One region of the Sutcliffiella horikoshii genome, then DNA from elsewhere that is predicted to be linked to it. Evidence: a T-box and tRNA genes for the amino acid it is inferred to sense, from the RefSeq annotation. Region 1 holds a T-box; the other regions hold tRNA genes.
The links. The T-box of region 1 lies ahead of alaS (alanine--tRNA ligase). A T-box ahead of a tRNA ligase gene usually reads a tRNA of that ligase, here a tRNA-Ala.
Positions count from the first base shown of each region.

Region 1 (6,502 bases):
GAGAAATCCCGCTTCGGCAATGGCGCAACCATCTATACAAAAGATGCCAAGGCGGTAAGGCAGTTCAGGGAAGAAGCCGATGCTGGAATGATCGGTGTCAATGTAGGAGTTCCTGCAACCATGGCATTTTTCCCATTCTCCGGCTGGAAAGATTCCTTCTACGGCGACCTTCATGTAAACGGAAAAGACGGGGTCAACTTCTTCACCCGCAAAAAAATGATCACATCAAGATTCGATTTCTAAAATAAGGTGTAGAGTAAAAGAAATTTCTAGCTGGTGATTGGAGCAAAAGGCGTAGAATCCTGCGGGGGAGTAGCGACAATGTTGAGACCCCGCAGGGAACCGAGGAGGCTCAAGGTCGCCCCGCGGAAAGCGAAGCCATTTTGCGGAAATCACCAGCGGTGTAATGAAGAAGAAAGGGTGTTTCCGTTGGGTAAAATAAATCAAACGCAAGAACAAAATTTATTGGCTCAAGATGACCGCTATCTATGGCATTCCATGAAACCCTATAGCCCATCCTCCACCATGGTCGTAAAAGAAGCCAAAGGCGCTTGGATCACTGATATCGATGGCAACCGCTATTTGGACGGTATGTCAGGGCTTTGGTGTGTCAACGTCGGCTATGGCAGAACGGAACTAGCAGAAGCCGCTTACGAACAGCTGAAAGAACTGGCTTATTTTCCACTAACACAAAGTCACGTCCCAGCAATCAAACTTGCTGAAAAGCTAAATGAGTGGCTTGGAGAAGAATACGTCATTTTCTTTTCCAACAGCGGGTCGGAAGCAAACGAAACAGCCTTTAAAATTGCAAGACAGTATCATGCTCAACGTGGGGAGAGCAACCGTTATAAAATTGTATCAAGATACCGGTCTTATCACGGTAACACGATGGGGTCCTTGGCAGCAACAGGCCAGGCGCAACGAAAATATAAATACGAACCGCTCGCTCCAGGGTTTGTGCATATCCCGCCTCCTGACACGTACAGAATGGAAGATGCGCTAACAGAAAATCCGATGAAAATGCGATGTGTGAAAGATGTGGATCAAGTGATGACCTGGGAGCTCAGTGAAACTATTGCAGCGATGATCATGGAACCAATCATTACAGGTGGAGGGATCCTTACACCGCCAGACAGCTACATGGGAGCAGTCTCAGAAATTTGTAAAAAACACGGTGCCCTTTTAATCGTAGATGAAGTAATCTGCGGTTTTGGGAGAACCGGAAAACCATTTGGGTTCATGAATTATGGCGTGAAACCAGACATCATCACCATGGCCAAAGGTATTACAAGTGCTTATCTGCCACTCTCAGCCACTGCTGTAAAAAAGGAGATCTATGACCAATTCAAGGGTTCTGAGGAGTACGACTACTTACGACATGTGAATACATTTGGGGGCAGTCCGGCATCATGTGCCTTGGCATTAAAAAACCTTGAGATCATGGAAAATGAAAAGCTGATAGAGCGCTCTGCCGAAAAAGGGGCAGTATTATTAAGCGAACTCAAATCCCGTCTGTCCGATCATCCCTTTGTTGGCGATGTTCGTGGAAAAGGGCTGTTAATAGGAATCGAGCTTGTTAAAAACAAGGAAACAAAAGAGCCAATCGAAATAGATAGAATTAACGGAGTCATTGCCTCATGTAAAAAGAAGGGCTTAATAGTTGGGAAAAACGGAGCGACCGTAGCGGGCTTTAATAATGTCCTGACCCTGTCACCACCTCTCTCCATCAGTGATGAAGACCTGCAATTTATTATTAACACGGTGGCCGATTCTATATCTGAGTTGAATTAAAAGGCTTGTATAAATAGTGATAACTAAATAGAGAATAACGAGTAGGAGGCGTTTCTCTTGGAAAATCAGAAGAAATGGCTGTTACGCCTAGGTACACTTCTACTCGTTATGATTATTTTGTATGTCTTTATGAAACTGAGTCCATTGTGGGCGCCGGTTTTGAGGGTTTTGTTCATCATCAGCATCCCATTTTTCATCAGTATTTTCATTACATACCTGTTGCATCCTGTTGTAGAATACACACACAACCGAGGGTTGCCAAGACCAATTGCTATACTTATCATTTATCTCTTATTTTTTGGTGGAATCGGTCTCATAGCTTACAAGGGGATACCGGTCATCATTGATCAGCTATGGGAGCTGTCAGAAAACTTCCCGCGATTGGCTCAAACATATAGCGGTTGGATCAAGCAGATTCATAGTTCCACTTCTAGTTGGCCGGATGGGATTCATGAGAGGGTGGACCAGACCTTTAGTGAATTCGAAGCCATGCTGACAATTCTCATGACAAAAGTTGTAGCAGGGTTGAAAGGTTTGTTAAACTCCTTTTTTATCTTGATCGTCATTCCTTTTATCGTGTTTTATCTTTTAAAGGATTATGATCAAGTGAAAAAAACGATCTGGTACTTGACCCCTCGAAAATGGAGGGAGCCTGGAATCGCCTTTTTAAAGGATGTAGACATTTCACTTGGCAGTTATATAAGGGGCCAGTTGACGGTATGTTTAATTATTGGCATATTGGCTACTGCAAGCCTCTGGTTGACCGGGATGAAATATCCCCTTGTGCTTGGTGTAATCATAGGAATCACCAACATCATCCCTTATTTTGGACCGATTATCGGAGCGTTTCCGGCAGTGATTATCGCTGCGACTATTTCAGTGAAGATGGTCCTGCTGGTAATCATCATTATATTTGGTCTGCAATTTATAGAGGGGAACATCTTATCGCCGTTGATTGTGGGGAAAAGTCTCCATATACATCCGGTTTTCATCATTTTGGCTTTATTGATTGGTGGAGAGGTGGCAGGGGTGGTAGGATTGATTTTGGCAGTACCTGTATTCGCTGTGATGAAGGTTACTTTAACTCATCTTACAGCTCATTTTATCAAACATTGACAACGGTCTTTCTGTTGCATATAATCGAAGCATACTAGCTACATAAACTAATTCAAAGAAGGATCTGAGTACGTTACAGACCATCCTGATAAGAGAGGAATTCCACGGCTGAAAGAATTCCAGGGTGAAGGGTAGTGGAAAGCTAATCCGGAGAGCAGGGTAAAATCCTGCCGGCTTGCACCGTTAAAGCAATCTGAGAGATGGCAGAACTATTCTGTCATAATCAGGGTGGTACCGCGAGAACACTCTCGTCCCTGTTTTAGGGACGGGAGTTTTTTGTTTTCTTCAAATTTCCCTGTTGACTGAAGTGCAAGGTGTGAGACTCCGGCGGGAGGTAGCGGTAGACTTGAGACCCCACAGCGCAGCGAGGAGGCTCAAGCACCGCCCCGCGGAAAGCGAACACCTGGAACGAAAGGAAACTGGAGTTTAATCAGTAACACCTAAGGAGGAAAATCAAATGAAATATTTAACATCCGCTCAAGTTCGACAAATGTTCCTGGACTTCTTCAAAGAAAAAGGACATGCTGTTGAACCTAGCGCATCCCTTGTCCCACACGAAGATCCATCCCTATTATGGATCAACAGTGGCGTTGCAACATTAAAAAAATACTTCGATGGCCGTGTCATTCCAGCAAATCCCCGTATTTGCAATGCACAAAAATCCATCCGTACTAATGATATTGAAAACGTAGGGAAAACTGCCCGTCACCATACTTTCTTTGAAATGCTTGGTAACTTTTCCATTGGAGAGTACTTCAAAAAAGAAGCAATCGACTGGGCTTGGGAATTCCTTACGAGCGAAAAATGGATTGGTTTTGACCCGGAAAAGCTATCCGTCACCATTCATCCAGAAGATGAAGAAGCATATAAGTACTGGAATGAAGTAATTGGCGTTCCTGCTGAAAGAATTATCCGCTTAGAGGGTAACTTCTGGGATATCGGAGAAGGCCCAAGTGGACCAAATACAGAAATTTTCTATGACCGTGGTGAAAGCTATGGCAACGACCTGAATGACCCAGAACTGTATCCAGGTGGAGAGAACGAACGCTACCTTGAAATTTGGAACCTTGTATTTTCTGAGTTTAACCATAACCCAGATCATACTTACACACCGCTTCCTAAGAAAAACATTGATACAGGTATGGGCCTTGAACGTATGGTTTCCGTTATTCAGGATGTACCGACGAACTTTGATACAGACCTTTTCATTCCGATCATCGAAGCGACTGAAAATGTGTCTGGTGAAAAATACCGCACAAACGTAGAAAAAGATACGGCATTTAAAGTAATCGCCGACCATATCCGTACGGTGACATTTGCAGTCGGGGATGGTGCTCTGCCTTCTAATGAAGGTCGTGGTTATGTACTTCGCAGACTTTTAAGAAGAGCTGTTCGTTACGCTAAACAACTTGGCATTAACCGTCCGTTCATGTTTGAACTTGTGCCGGTTGTAGCAGAAATCATGGTCGATTTCTACCCAGAGGTAAAGGAAAAACAAGACTTCATCCAACGAGTAGTGAAAACCGAAGAAGAGCGTTTCCATGAAACACTGAATGACGGTTTGGCGATCCTTTCCACTGTCATTGCAAAAGCTAAAGAGGATGGAAGTACAGTAGTTTCCGGAGCAGATGCATTCCGACTGTATGATACGTATGGTTTCCCTGTTGAACTGACGGAGGAATATGTGGAAGAACAGGGTATGGAGCTTGATCACGCTGGTTTCGAAAAGGAAATGGAAATGCAACGTGACCGTGCTCGTTCCGCGCGTCAAGATTCCAATTCCATGCAAGTTCAATCAGGTGTGCTTGGTGAAATCCGTACAGAGAGCAGTTTCGTCGGATATGACCAGCTTGCAGCAGAAACGACTTTATCTGTCATTGTTAAAAATGGCGAGCTGGCAGATTCAGCTGTTACAGGTGATGAGGTTCAAGTAATTTTGGCAGAGACACCTTTTTACGCGGAAAGCGGAGGTCAGATTGCTGACCACGGATACATCGTAACCGAATCAGGCAGAGGATTTGTAAAGGATGTTCAAAAAGCTCCAAACGGCCAAAACCTTCATACTATTGTAGTGGAAGAAGGCGTGTTAAATAGAGAACAGACCGTTAAAGCAGAAGTGCACGCGAAAAACCGTGCACAGATCATTAAAAACCACACAGCTACACACATTCTGCACCAAGCATTGAAAGACGTGCTAGGCACTCATGTAAACCAAGCTGGATCTCAAGTGACGGCTGATCGTCTACGATTTGACTTCTCTCATTTTGGCCAAGTGACACAAGAGGAAATCGAGAAGATTGAAGCGATTGTTAATGAAAAGATATGGGCAAGCATCAATGTTGTCATTGAAAACAAATCTATCTCAGAAGCAAAAGCAATGGGTGCAATGGCATTGTTTGGCGAAAAGTACGGAGATATCGTTCGTGTTGTCCAAGTTGGAGAATACAGCCTTGAGCTTTGCGGTGGTTGTCATGTTCCTAATACATCTGAAATCGGTTTATTCAAGATCGTTTCTGAGTCTGGAATCGGAGCAGGAACACGCCGTATGGAAGCTGTTACAGGCGAAGGGGCTTACCGTCTATTGAATGATCAAGTTCAATTGTTAAAAGATGCAGCGGCAAAGCTTAAAACGAAACCACAGGAAGTTGGAACAAGAATCGATGTTCTTTTATCAGATATGAAAGAACTACAAAGAGAGAACCAATCCTTGGCTTCAAAGCTTGGAAACATTGAAGCATCCAACCTTTCTTCTAAAGCAAAAGACGTTAATGGCGTAACGATGCTTGTGAGCAAGGTAGCAGGTACAGACATGAATAACCTGCGTACAATGGTGGATGATTTAAAAAATAAGCTAGGTTCTGGTATCATAGTACTTGCAAGCGTTCAAGATGGTAAAGTGAATATTTCTGCAGGGGTAACAAAAGATCTTATTGAAAAAGGTTACCATGCCGGCAAGGTTGTAAAAGAAGTGGCTACACGTTGCGGCGGCGGCGGTGGAGGTCGTCCAGATATGGCACAAGCAGGCGGAAAAAACCCGGAACAAGTCGATTCTGCATTAGAATCTGTTGAAGATTGGATAAAATCCGTTTAACATTGCCGACATTTGGTGTACAATAAAGGTAACAATTGACAAGCAGATAGAAAAAAAGAAGTCTAAGAGAGAGGTGCAAATGATGAGCTCCTTTGACAAAACAATGAAGTTTAACTTTCCGGAAGATGCAATGGAAGCTAATGTGGATGACGTATTAATAACAGTTTATGAGGCGTTGCAGGAAAAGGGGTACAACCCTATCAACCAGATTGTCGGTTATCTGCTATCTGGAGACCCAGCATACATTCCGCGTCATAAAGAAGCAAGAACGCTTATTCGGAAAATTGAAAGAGACGAGCTAATTGAAGAATTAGTGAAGTCTTACCTAGAACAGCACCGCAAGGAGTAGTACATGCGCATTTTGGGCTTAGACGTCGGTTCCAAAACAGTCGGTGTTGCCATCAGTGATGAAATGGGATGGACAGCACAAGGGTTGGAAACGATAAAAATTGATGAAGCAATAAAAAATTTAGGTTTCAAGCGATTGAAGCAGATCATCGCTGA
Region 1 covers NZ_CP082918.1:2,955,382-2,961,883, reverse strand. The annotation lists gene K7887_RS15300 (CoA-acylating methylmalonate-semialdehyde dehydrogenase) at 1-243, shown strand, start outside; gene K7887_RS15295 (aspartate aminotransferase family protein) at 430-1,791, shown strand; gene K7887_RS15290 (AI-2E family transporter) at 1,849-2,907, shown strand; T-box leader at 2,954-3,166, shown strand; gene alaS (alanine--tRNA ligase) at 3,365-5,998, shown strand; gene K7887_RS15280 (IreB family regulatory phosphoprotein) at 6,081-6,347, shown strand; gene ruvX (Holliday junction resolvase RuvX) at 6,351-6,502, shown strand, end outside.

Region 2 (6,502 bases), 1.4 Mb from region 1:
CTTTCGTCCCTGCTCGACTTGTAGGTCTCGCAGTCAAGCTCCCTTGTGCCTTTACACTCTGCGAATGATTTCCAACCATTCTGAGGGAACCTTTGGGCGCCTCCGTTACTCTTTAGGAGGCGACCGCCCCAGTCAAACTGCCCACCTGACACTGTCTCCCAGCCCGATAAGGGCTGCGGGTTAGAATTTCAATACAGCCAGGGTAGTATCCCACCGACGCCTCCACCGAAGCTAGCGCTCCGGCTTCTCAGGCTCCTACCTATCCTGTACAAGCTGTACCAAAATTCAATATCAGGCTACAGTAAAGCTCCACGGGGTCTTTCCGTCCTGTCGCGGGTAACCTGCATCTTCACAGGTACTATAATTTCACCGAGTCTCTGGTTGAGACAGTGCCCAGATCGTTACGCCTTTCGTGCGGGTCGGAACTTACCCGACAAGGAATTTCGCTACCTTAGGACCGTTATAGTTACGGCCGCCGTTTACTGGGGCTTCGGTTCAAAGCTTCGCTTGCGCTAACCTCTCCCCTTAACCTTCCAGCACCGGGCAGGCGTCAGCCCCTATACTTCGCCTTACGGCTTCGCAGAGACCTGTGTTTTTGCTAAACAGTCGCCTGGGCCTATTCACTGCGGCTCTCTCGGGCTTTAACACCCTAACAGAGCACCCCTTCTCCCGAAGTTACGGGGTCATTTTGCCGAGTTCCTTAACCAGAGTTCTCTCGCTCACCTTAGGATTCTCTCCTCGCCTACCTGTGTCGGTTTGCGGTACGGGCACCATACTCCTCGCTAGAGGCTTTTCTTGGCAGTGTGAAATCAGGAACTTCGGTACTATATTTCCCTCGCTATCACAGCTCAGCCTTATCGAGAAGCGGATTTGCCTACTTCTCAGCCTTACTGCTTAGACGCGCATATCCAACAGCGCGCTTACCCTATCCTTCTGCGTCCCCCCATTGCTCAAACGGAGTGGAGGTGGTACAGGAATATCAACCTGTTATCCATCGCCTACGCCTTTCGGCCTCGGCTTAGGTCCCGACTAACCCTGAGCGGACGAGCCTTCCTCAGGAAACCTTAGGCATTCGGTGGAAGGGATTCTCACCCTTCTTTCGCTACTCATACCGGCATTCTCACTTCTAAGCGCTCCACCAGTCCTTACGGTCTAGCTTCAACGCCCTTAGAACGCTCTCCTACCACTGTTCGTAAGAACAGTCCGCAGCTTCGGTGATACGTTTAGCCCCGGTACATTTTCGGCGCAGAGTCACTCGACCAGTGAGCTATTACGCACTCTTTAAATGGTGGCTGCTTCTAAGCCAACATCCTGGTTGTCTAAGCAACTCCACATCCTTTTCCACTTAACGTATACTTGGGGACCTTAGCTGGCGGTCTGGGCTGTTTCCCTCTTGACTACGGATCTTATCACTCGCAGTCTGACTCCCATGGATAAGTCTTTGGCATTCGGAGTTTGACTGAATTCGGTAATCCGATGAGGACCCCTAGTCCAATCAGTGCTCTACCTCCAAGACTCTAACACATGAGGCTAGCCCTAAAGCTATTTCGGAGAGAACCAGCTATCTCCAGGTTCGATTGGCATTTCACCCCTACCCACACCTCATCCGCTCACTTTTCAACGTGAGTCGGTTCGGGCCTCCATTCAGTGTTACCTGAACTTCACCCTGGACATGGGTAGATCACCTGGTTTCGGGTCTACGACCACGTACTCATGCGCCCTATTCAGACTCGCTTTCGCTACGGCTCCGTCTCATCGACTTAACCTTGCACGTAATCGTAACTCGCCGGTTCATTCTACAAAAGGCACGCTATCACCCATTAACGGGCTCTAACTACTTGTAGGCACACGGTTTCAGGATCTATTTCACTCCCCTTCCGGGGTGCTTTTCACCTTTCCCTCACGGTACTGGTTCACTATCGGTCACTAGGGAGTATTTAGCCTTGGGAGATGGTCCTCCCTGCTTCCGACGGGATTTCTCGTGTCCCGCCGTACTCAGGATCCACTCAGGAGGGAACGAAGTTTCAACTACAGGGTTTTTACCTTCTATGACGGACCTTTCCAGGTCGCTTCATTTACCCCGTTCCTTTGTAACTCCATGTTGAGTGTCCTACAACCCCAAGAGGCAAGCCTCTTGGTTTGGGCTAATTCCGTTTCGCTCGCCGCTACTCAGGAAATCGCGTTTGCTTTCTCTTCCTCCGGGTACTAAGATGTTTCAGTTCCCCGGGTCTGCCTTCCATACCCTATGTATTCAGATAAGGATACTGCTCCATTACGAGCAGTGGGTTTCCCCATTCGGAAATCTCCGGATCAAAGCTTACTTACAGCTCCCCGAAGCATATCGGTGTTAGTCCCGTCCTTCATCGGCTCCTAGTGCCAAGGCATCCACCGTGCGCCCTTAATAACTTAACCGTTGACCAATATGGTCATGTGTCGATATCAGCGATGATATCTATAAAGAAAATTACTAAGATGAACGATATTTTGTGAATATCTTGATATTAGTTACATTATCTAGTTTTCAAGGAACAACAAGGATAAATCGAATGATTTATCTTATATGACAATTCGTAAGAATTGTCTATGGATGATAATTTTCACGGAGTGAAAACATCTTGGTGGAGCCTAGCGGGATCGAACCGCTGACCTCCTGCGTGCAAAGCAGGCGCTCTCCCAGCTGAGCTAAGGCCCCATAAAAGTTCTATAATTAAAAAATGGTGGGCCTAAGTGGACTCGAACCACCGACCTCACGCTTATCAGGCGTGCGCTCTAACCAGCTGAGCTATAGGCCCCGACTATCTATGAGAGAGATCTCTCAAAACTAAACAAAACAACAAGCGTACATTCCTTAGAAAGGAGGTGATCCAGCCGCACCTTCCGATACGGCTACCTTGTTACGACTTCACCCCAATCATCTGTCCCACCTTAGGCGGCTGGCTCCAAAAGGTTACCCCACCGACTTCGGGTGTTACAAACTCTCGTGGTGTGACGGGCGGTGTGTACAAGGCCCGGGAACGTATTCACCGCGGCATGCTGATCCGCGATTACTAGCGATTCCGGCTTCATGCAGGCGAGTTGCAGCCTGCAATCCGAACTGAGAACGGTTTTATGGGATTGGCTCGACCTCGCGGTTTTGCTGCCCTTTGTACCGTCCATTGTAGCACGTGTGTAGCCCAGGTCATAAGGGGCATGATGATTTGACGTCATCCCCACCTTCCTCCGGTTTGTCACCGGCAGTCACCTTAGAGTGCCCAACTGAATGCTGGCAACTAAGATCAAGGGTTGCGCTCGTTGCGGGACTTAACCCAACATCTCACGACACGAGCTGACGACAACCATGCACCACCTGTCACTCTGTCCCCCGAAGGGGAACGTCCTATCTCTAGGAGTGTCAGAGGATGTCAAGACCTGGTAAGGTTCTTCGCGTTGCTTCGAATTAAACCACATGCTCCACCGCTTGTGCGGGCCCCCGTCAATTCCTTTGAGTTTCAGTCTTGCGACCGTACTCCCCAGGCGGAGTGCTTAATGCGTTAGCTGCAGCACTAAAGGGCGGAAACCCTCTAACACTTAGCACTCATCGTTTACGGCGTGGACTACCAGGGTATCTAATCCTGTTTGCTCCCCACGCTTTCGCGCCTCAGTGTCAGTTACAGACCAGAAAGTCGCCTTCGCCACTGGTGTTCCTCCAAATCTCTACGCATTTCACCGCTACACTTGGAATTCCACTTTCCTCTTCTGCACTCAAGTCCCCCAGTTTCCAATGACCCTCCACGGTTGAGCCGTGGGCTTTCACATCAGACTTAAAGGACCACCTGCGCGCGCTTTACGCCCAATAATTCCGGACAACGCTTGCCACCTACGTATTACCGCGGCTGCTGGCACGTAGTTAGCCGTGGCTTTCTGGTTAGGTACCGTCAAGGTGCGAGCAGTTACTCTCGCACTTGTTCTTCCCTAACAACAGAGCTTTACGACCCGAAGGCCTTCATCGCTCACGCGGCGTTGCTCCATCAGACTTTCGTCCATTGTGGAAGATTCCCTACTGCTGCCTCCCGTAGGAGTCTGGGCCGTGTCTCAGTCCCAGTGTGGCCGATCACCCTCTCAGGTCGGCTACGCATCGTCGCCTTGGTGAGCCGTTACCTCACCAACTAGCTAATGCGCCGCGGGCCCATCTGTAAGTGATAGCCGAAACCATCTTTCAATAAAGAACCAGGAGGTTCCTTATATTATCCGGTATTAGCTCCGGTTTCCCGAAGTTATCCCAGTCTTACAGGCAGGTTGCCCACGTGTTACTCACCCGTCCGCCGCTGACCTTTCAAAAGCAAGCTTTTAAAAGGTCCGCTCGACTTGCATGTATTAGGCACGCCGCCAGCGTTCGTCCTGAGCCAGGATCAAACTCTCCAATAAAGAGTCTGAGCTTTTGCTCAAAATTTGCTAGCTTGTGTTACTTAAAATCATTTTGTCGTGTTCCGTAGAACCGACGTTATGACGCTGTTGTTTTGTTTAGTTTTCAAAGAACTCTTTTGTGTTGACGCCTTTCAAAAGCGACTTCACTAATATATCATTTATTTCGTTTTAAGTCAACATCTTTTTATTATCTTTTTTCGATAGTTATGTAAGATGCAACTCGTTGTCGTTGCTGACTTGATTGATTATAGCATGGGTGGAATAGGGATGCAATTACTTTTTTAATATATTTTTATTTTCTTTTTTGCTAGTCTACTTTTTAGGTTTTTGGTTGTCTTTTAAACCTAAAAAACGAAGGAAACCTAATAGATTCCCTTCATTCTTTTCAACTTATTTATTTTAAAACTTCTTCTATATAAATATCCAATTCTTGATTCAGGGTAAGGAATTGATCTGATTCAATTTCTCTCACCATCGGCCTGGATGGGTATTGCGGGTCGATAAAGGCGACTTCTGCAATTTTATTGTTGGAAAGCTTTACTTTGTCGCCGATGCTAAAGCTGCATACATTAGAAGTAAGAGCTTGAACGATAGAGAGGTCATACTTGCCAAAGGTTTCATGTTTCAGCTGCTCGATTACTTTAAACGGCGATTGCTTGCTGCGGTACTTCCTTGGTGATGTCATTGCATGAAATACGTCTGCTACTGCCAGTATCTTCGTGTAAGTATGTATTTTGTCTTCTGATAAGCCAAAAGGGTAACCGGTTTTATCGTAGCGCTCATGATGCTGTAATACAGCTAGTTTTATTTCATCTTGTATTACTGGTTGTTTGCTTACCATTTGGTAACTGAAGATTGGATGTTCTTTTATTTGCGCAAACTCCTCTTTTCTCAGGACCGCAACATTTTTTAAGATTTTCTGATCGATGCGTGACATGCCGCAATCCATTAAGTAACCGGCAATGCCGACTTGAATGATGTCTTTCTTTTTATAGCCAAGTGACTTTGCGATTGCAGAAGCTATGATGGCTACCGCGACAGAATGATGATAGATATAATCTTCTTCATTTGTGTAATGGTAAAGGGAGAAGACTTCTTCTTGATAGTGAAGGGATTTTTCAATTAAAGGAATGATTGTTTTTCGAACGGCACTGTAATCAATCGGTGCTCCTGATCCCCATGCTTCATACATCTTTTTGTAGGCTTGGGTTGCTTTTAAGTACATCTGCAAGAAGGAATCTTCTTTTGGCTTTTCTTCAATCATCGTTAACAATTGAGGATTAAAGGGCTGGCCGTTTGAAAGGAATGCTTCTATTTCTACTTTTTCCACTAAGAAAGATTCTAATATTTCGATGTGTTGGTTAGTCAGGACGGTTCTCTTTGGCATAATCGGCTTTGAAGTGAGTGCTTTTATTTCTTGTGCCAGAATACATCCTTCCACCAGCTGTTCGGTTTTCACTAACATGAACGCTCTCTCCTTATAAACAAAGAGGAACACATGAAAGTGCTCCTCTCTTAGAGTTGATCATTTACTTTGCTATTCTTATTCTTCGACTTCTTCTGTGGAATTTCCTTCTTCCATTTCTGTATCTTCCGTACCATCTTCTGGCTCGTCTTCTTTATCCACTCTTGCGACTGTTGTCACAAATTCATTCTCTGCAAGACGAATCAGCTTCACTCCTTGGGTGTTTCGACCCATTTGTGAGATTCCATCGACAGACATACGGATCAAGACGCCACTTGCCGTGATCAGCATTAGGTCTTCTTCAGTGGTTACGGTCTTAACAGAAACTAGCTCACCGTTACGCTCGGTGATGTTACATGTTTTGATTCCTTTTCCTCCACGGCTTTGGACACGGTACTCTTCTGCCGGAGTACGTTTACCGTAACCGTTTTTGGTTACAACCAACACATCAAGGCCTTCATCTAGAAGTTCCATTCCTACCACTTCATCATTCTCGGAAATGGAGATACCTTTTACTCCCGTTGCCGTCCTACCCATGGAACGTACGTCCGTTTCATGGAAACGAATGAGCATTCCCTTTTTCGTTCCAATGATCATCTCTTTCGTGCCGTCGGTTAATTTTACTGAGATTAA
Region 2 covers NZ_CP082918.1:9,158-15,659, reverse strand. The annotation lists rRNA gene K7887_RS00060 (23S ribosomal RNA) at 1-2,412, opposite strand, end outside; tRNA gene K7887_RS00055 (tRNA-Ala) at 2,617-2,692, opposite strand; tRNA gene K7887_RS00050 (tRNA-Ile) at 2,716-2,792, opposite strand; rRNA gene K7887_RS00045 (16S ribosomal RNA) at 2,853-4,404, opposite strand; gene K7887_RS00040 (HD-GYP domain-containing protein) at 4,799-5,869, opposite strand; gene gyrA (DNA gyrase subunit A) at 5,948-6,502, opposite strand, start outside.
Region 2: it encodes a tRNA-Ala, which carries the amino acid that the T-box ahead of alaS (alanine--tRNA ligase) is inferred to sense. The anticodon was not compared.

Region 3 (6,502 bases), 1.4 Mb from region 1:
AATGCTACAAGACTTAGTTCTTGCTGCAACAAACGATGCCCTTAAGAAAATGGAAGAGCTGACAAATGATACAATGGGCCAGTTCACTAAAGGGTTAAACATGCCAGGACTATTCTAGGAGGACCTTTATGCATTATCCTGAGCCTATATCAAAGCTGATCGACAGCTTTATGAAATTGCCAGGTATCGGCCCGAAAACGGCCGCTCGTCTGGCTTTTTTCGTACTTAACATGAAAGAAGATACCGTATTGGACTTTGCCAAAGCATTAGTGAATGCAAAGAGAAACCTTTCCTATTGTTCTGTATGCGGACATATCACTGATAAAGATCCTTGCTATATTTGTGAGGATAATAGAAGAGACAGAACCATCATCTGTGTGGTACAAGAAACGAAAGATGTTATCGCGATGGAAAAGATGCGGGACTATAATGGTCTTTATCATGTCCTTCACGGAGCAATATCCCCAATGGATGGAATCGGTCCAGAGGATATCAAAATACCGGAACTTATTAAACGACTGCAAGACGATGAAGTGCAAGAACTCATCCTTGCAACCAATCCCAATATTGAAGGCGAAGCAACAGCGATGTATATTTCTAGGTTATTAAAGCCATCCGGAATAAAAATGACCCGTATTGCTCATGGACTTCCTGTTGGAGGAGATCTAGAATATGCAGATGAAGTAACGTTATCCAAAGCCCTTGAAGGAAGAAGGGAAATATAAGGTAGATGTAAGTAAACGATTCATGATCTCAGACAAAGGGGTTATCATAACCTATGTTTTTTCGAAAAAAAGACCGCTTAAAAAAACAATATGATGCCAAGTTGATGGAAACGACGGAAGACTGTAAGAATCGGTGGGCCAAACAAAAAAGTTTGGTAGATAAAAGCGTCGATCCTTCAGAAGAAGTCATCTGCCAATTAAAAATTGCAGAAGCGAAATATCTCTTCCTATTAAGGGAAGTCCGAACTCGTATGGTGAAAAAGTAGCTGGGAATCTCCTTAGCTGCTTTTTTTAATGCCTTCTATAACTTCTTATTAAAGTAGCAAGTTCTTAATCCGTTCTTACATTCATATAGTTTAGTACAAGCTGGCAAGAGGAGGGATTATGATGGAACCGTTACTTGTAATAGGTGTGATATGCGGGTTGATCCTGCTTGTTCTTTTGGTGGGGACACCGATAAAACCGTTGCGTTTTGCAGGCCAAGCCCTTATAAAAGTAATGATCGGTGCACTCTTTTTATTCTTTTTAAATGCATTCGGCAACTCTATGGGCATTTATGTGCCAATCAATCCTGCTACCGCTGCAGTCTCAGGTCTGCTGGGGATACCAGGCGTCGTATCTTTGGTGATTATTCAAATGTATATATTATAAGAAGAGATTGCGTGTTTTTTAGTGACGGTTTAGGTTCAAAAAACTGATAACACCGCCCTCCTATAAAAAAAGGAGGTTTTTTTATTTTTTTCGTTGACTTACCTTTATTAAAAATGGTATATTATATTTCGTTGTCACAAACGATCGCATACAGGGTTTGAAAATAACTTTTAAAAAAGTTGTTGACTTCATTCGAAAGTATGTGATAAGATAATAAAGTCGCTTCGAGAGAACGACGAAAAAGAGTTCTTTGAAAACTAAACAAAACAACAGCGTCATAAGTCGGTTCTACGGAACACGACAAAATGATTTTAAGTAACACAAGCTAGCAAATTTTGAGCAAAAGCTCAGACTCTTTATTGGAGAGTTTGATCCTGGCTCAGGACGAACGCTGGCGGCGTGCCTAATACATGCAAGTCGAGCGGACCTTTCAAAAGCTTGCTTTTGAAAGGTCAGCGGCGGACGGGTGAGTAACACGTGGGCAACCTGCCTGTAAGACTGGGATAACTTCGGGAAACCGGAGCTAATACCGGATAATATAAGGAACCTCCTGGTTCTTTATTGAAAGATGGTTTCGGCTATCACTTGCAGATGGGCCCGCGGCGCATTAGCTAGTTGGTGAGGTAACGGCTCACCAAGGCGACGATGCGTAGCCGACCTGAGAGGGTGATCGGCCACACTGGGACTGAGACACGGCCCAGACTCCTACGGGAGGCAGCAGTAGGGAATCTTCCACAATGGACGAAAGTCTGATGGAGCAACGCCGCGTGAGCGATGAAGGCCTTCGGGTCGTAAAGCTCTGTTGTTAGGGAAGAACAAGTGCGAGAGTAACTGCTCGCACCTTGACGGTACCTAACCAGAAAGCCACGGCTAACTACGTGCCAGCAGCCGCGGTAATACGTAGGTGGCAAGCGTTGTCCGGAATTATTGGGCGTAAAGCGCGCGCAGGTGGTCCTTTAAGTCTGATGTGAAAGCCCACGGCTCAACCGTGGAGGGTCATTGGAAACTGGGGGACTTGAGTGCAGAAGAGGAAAGTGGAATTCCAAGTGTAGCGGTGAAATGCGTAGAGATTTGGAGGAACACCAGTGGCGAAGGCGACTTTCTGGTCTGTAACTGACACTGAGGCGCGAAAGCGTGGGGAGCAAACAGGATTAGATACCCTGGTAGTCCACGCCGTAAACGATGAGTGCTAAGTGTTAGAGGGTTTCCGCCCTTTAGTGCTGCAGCTAACGCATTAAGCACTCCGCCTGGGGAGTACGGTCGCAAGACTGAAACTCAAAGGAATTGACGGGGGCCCGCACAAGCGGTGGAGCATGTGGTTTAATTCGAAGCAACGCGAAGAACCTTACCAGGTCTTGACATCCTCTGACACTCCTAGAGATAGGACGTTCCCCTTCGGGGGACAGAGTGACAGGTGGTGCATGGTTGTCGTCAGCTCGTGTCGTGAGATGTTGGGTTAAGTCCCGCAACGAGCGCAACCCTTGATCTTAGTTGCCAGCATTCAGTTGGGCACTCTAAGGTGACTGCCGGTGACAAACCGGAGGAAGGTGGGGATGACGTCAAATCATCATGCCCCTTATGACCTGGGCTACACACGTGCTACAATGGACGGTACAAAGGGCAGCAAAACCGCGAGGTCGAGCCAATCCCATAAAACCGTTCTCAGTTCGGATTGCAGGCTGCAACTCGCCTGCATGAAGCCGGAATCGCTAGTAATCGCGGATCAGCATGCCGCGGTGAATACGTTCCCGGGCCTTGTACACACCGCCCGTCACACCACGAGAGTTTGTAACACCCGAAGTCGGTGGGGTAACCTTTTGGAGCCAGCCGCCTAAGGTGGGACAGATGATTGGGGTGAAGTCGTAACAAGGTAGCCGTATCGGAAGGTGCGGCTGGATCACCTCCTTTCTAAGGAATGTACGCTTGTTGTTTTGTTTAGTTTTGAGAGATCTCTCTCATAGATAGTCGGGGCCTATAGCTCAGCTGGTTAGAGCGCACGCCTGATAAGCGTGAGGTCGGTGGTTCGAGTCCACTTAGGCCCACCATTTTTTAATTATAGAACTTTTATGGGGCCTTAGCTCAGCTGGGAGAGCGCCTGCTTTGCACGCAGGAGGTCAGCGGTTCGATCCCGCTAGGCTCCACCAAGATGTTTTCACTCCGTGAAAATTATCATCCATAGACAATTCTTACGAATTGTCATATAAGATAAATCATTCGATTTATCCTTGTTGTTCCTTGAAAACTAGATAATGTAACTAATATCAAGATATTCACAAAATATCGTTCATCTTAGTAATTTTCTTTATAGATATCATCGCTGATATCGACACATGACCATATTGGTCAACGGTTAAGTTATTAAGGGCGCACGGTGGATGCCTTGGCACTAGGAGCCGATGAAGGACGGGACTAACACCGATATGCTTCGGGGAGCTGTAAGTAAGCTTTGATCCGGAGATTTCCGAATGGGGAAACCCACTGCTCGTAATGGAGCAGTATCCTTATCTGAATACATAGGGTATGGAAGGCAGACCCGGGGAACTGAAACATCTTAGTACCCGGAGGAAGAGAAAGCAAACGCGATTTCCTGAGTAGCGGCGAGCGAAACGGAATTAGCCCAAACCAAGAGGCTTGCCTCTTGGGGTTGTAGGACACTCAACATGGAGTTACAAAGGAACGGGGTAAATGAAGCGATCTGGAAAGGTCCGTCATAGAAGGTAAAAACCCTGTAGTTGAAACTTCGTTCCCTCCTGAGTGGATCCTGAGTACGGCGGGACACGAGAAATCCCGTCGGAAGCAGGGAGGACCATCTCCCAAGGCTAAATACTCCCTAGTGACCGATAGTGAACCAGTACCGTGAGGGAAAGGTGAAAAGCACCCCGGAAGGGGAGTGAAATAGATCCTGAAACCGTGTGCCTACAAGTAGTTAGAGCCCGTTAATGGGTGATAGCGTGCCTTTTGTAGAATGAACCGGCGAGTTACGATTACGTGCAAGGTTAAGTCGATGAGACGGAGCCGTAGCGAAAGCGAGTCTGAATAGGGCGCATGAGTACGTGGTCGTAGACCCGAAACCAGGTGATCTACCCATGTCCAGGGTGAAGTTCAGGTAACACTGAATGGAGGCCCGAACCGACTCACGTTGAAAAGTGAGCGGATGAGGTGTGGGTAGGGGTGAAATGCCAATCGAACCTGGAGATAGCTGGTTCTCTCCGAAATAGCTTTAGGGCTAGCCTCATGTGTTAGAGTCTTGGAGGTAGAGCACTGATTGGACTAGGGGTCCTCATCGGATTACCGAATTCAGTCAAACTCCGAATGCCAAAGACTTATCCATGGGAGTCAGACTGCGAGTGATAAGATCCGTAGTCAAGAGGGAAACAGCCCAGACCGCCAGCTAAGGTCCCCAAGTATACGTTAAGTGGAAAAGGATGTGGAGTTGCTTAGACAACCAGGATGTTGGCTTAGAAGCAGCCACCATTTAAAGAGTGCGTAATAGCTCACTGGTCGAGTGACTCTGCGCCGAAAATGTACCGGGGCTAAACGTATCACCGAAGCTGCGGACTGTTCTTACGAACAGTGGTAGGAGAGCGTTCTAAGGGCGTTGAAGCTAGACCGTAAGGACTGGTGGAGCGCTTAGAAGTGAGAATGCCGGTATGAGTAGCGAAAGAAGGGTGAGAATCCCTTCCACCGAATGCCTAAGGTTTCCTGAGGAAGGCTCGTCCGCTCAGGGTTAGTCGGGACCTAAGCCGAGGCCGAAAGGCGTAGGCGATGGATAACAGGTTGATATTCCTGTACCACCTCCACTCCGTTTGAGCAATGGGGGGACGCAGAAGGATAGGGTAAGCGCGCTGTTGGATATGCGCGTCTAAGCAGTAAGGCTGAGAAGTAGGCAAATCCGCTTCTCATTAAGGCTGAGCTGTGATAGCGAGGGAAATATAGTACCGAAGTTCCTGATTTCACACTGCCAAGAAAAGCCTCTAGCGAGGAGTATGGTGCCCGTACCGCAAACCGACACAGGTAGGCGAGGAGAGAATCCTAAGGTGAGCGAGAGAACTCTGGTTAAGGAACTCGGCAAAATGACCCCGTAACTTCGGGAGAAGGGGTGCTCTGTTAGGGTGTTAAAGCCCGAGAGAGCCGCAGTGAATAGGCCCAGGCGACTGTTTAGCAAAAACACAGGTCTCTGCGAAGCCGTAAGGCGAAGTATAGGGGCTGACGCCTGCCCGGTGCTGGAAGGTTAAGGGGAGAGGTTAGCGCAAGCGAAGCTTTGAACCGAAGCCCCAGTAAACGGCGGCCGTAACTATAACGGTCCTAAGGTAGCGAAATTCCTTGTCGGGTAAGTTCCGACCCGCACGAAAGGCGTAACGATCTGGGCACTGTCTCAACCAGAGACTCGGTGAAATTATAGTACCTGTGAAGATGCAGGTTACCCGCGACAGGACGGAAAGACCCCGTGGAGCTTTACTGTAGCCTGATATTGAATTTTGGTACAGCTTGTACAGGATAGGTAGGAGCCTGAGAAGCCGGAGCGCTAGCTTCGGTGGAGGCGTCGGTGGGATACTACCCTGGCTGTATTGAAATTCTAACCCGCAGCCCTTATCGGGCTGGGAGACAGTGTCAGGTGGGCAGTTTGACTGGGGCGGTCGCCTCCTAAAGAGTAACGGAGGCGCCCAAAGGTTCCCTCAGAATGGTTGGAAATCATTCGCAGAGTGTAAAGGCACAAGGGAGCTTGACTGCGAGACCTACAAGTCGAGCAGGGACGAAAGTCGGGCTTAGTGATCCGGTGGTTCCGCATGGAAGGGCCATCGCTCAACGGATAAAAGCTACCCCGGGGATAACAGGCTTATCTCCCCCAAGAGTCCACATCGACGGGGAGGTTTGGCACCTCGATGTCGGCTCATCGCATCCTGGGGCTGTAGTCGGTCCCAAGGGTTGGGCTGTTCGCCCATTAAAGCGGTACGCGAGCTGGGTTCAGAACGTCGTGAGACAGTTCGGTCCCTATCCGTCGTGGGCGCAGGAAATTTGAGAGGAGCTGTCCTTAGTACGAGAGGACCGGGATGGACGCACCGCTGGTGTACCAGTTGTCTTGCCAAAGGCATAGCTGGGTAGCTACGTGCGGACGGGATAAGTGC
Region 3 covers NZ_CP082918.1:31,449-37,950, forward strand. The annotation lists gene K7887_RS00140 (YbaB/EbfC family nucleoid-associated protein) at 1-118, shown strand, start outside; gene recR (recombination mediator RecR) at 129-725, shown strand; gene K7887_RS00150 (YaaL family protein) at 779-991, shown strand; gene K7887_RS00155 (pro-sigmaK processing inhibitor BofA family protein) at 1,113-1,376, shown strand; rRNA gene K7887_RS00160 (16S ribosomal RNA) at 1,733-3,284, shown strand; tRNA gene K7887_RS00165 (tRNA-Ile) at 3,345-3,421, shown strand; tRNA gene K7887_RS00170 (tRNA-Ala) at 3,445-3,520, shown strand; rRNA gene K7887_RS00175 (23S ribosomal RNA) at 3,725-6,502, shown strand, end outside.
Region 3: it encodes a tRNA-Ala, which carries the amino acid that the T-box ahead of alaS (alanine--tRNA ligase) is inferred to sense. The anticodon was not compared.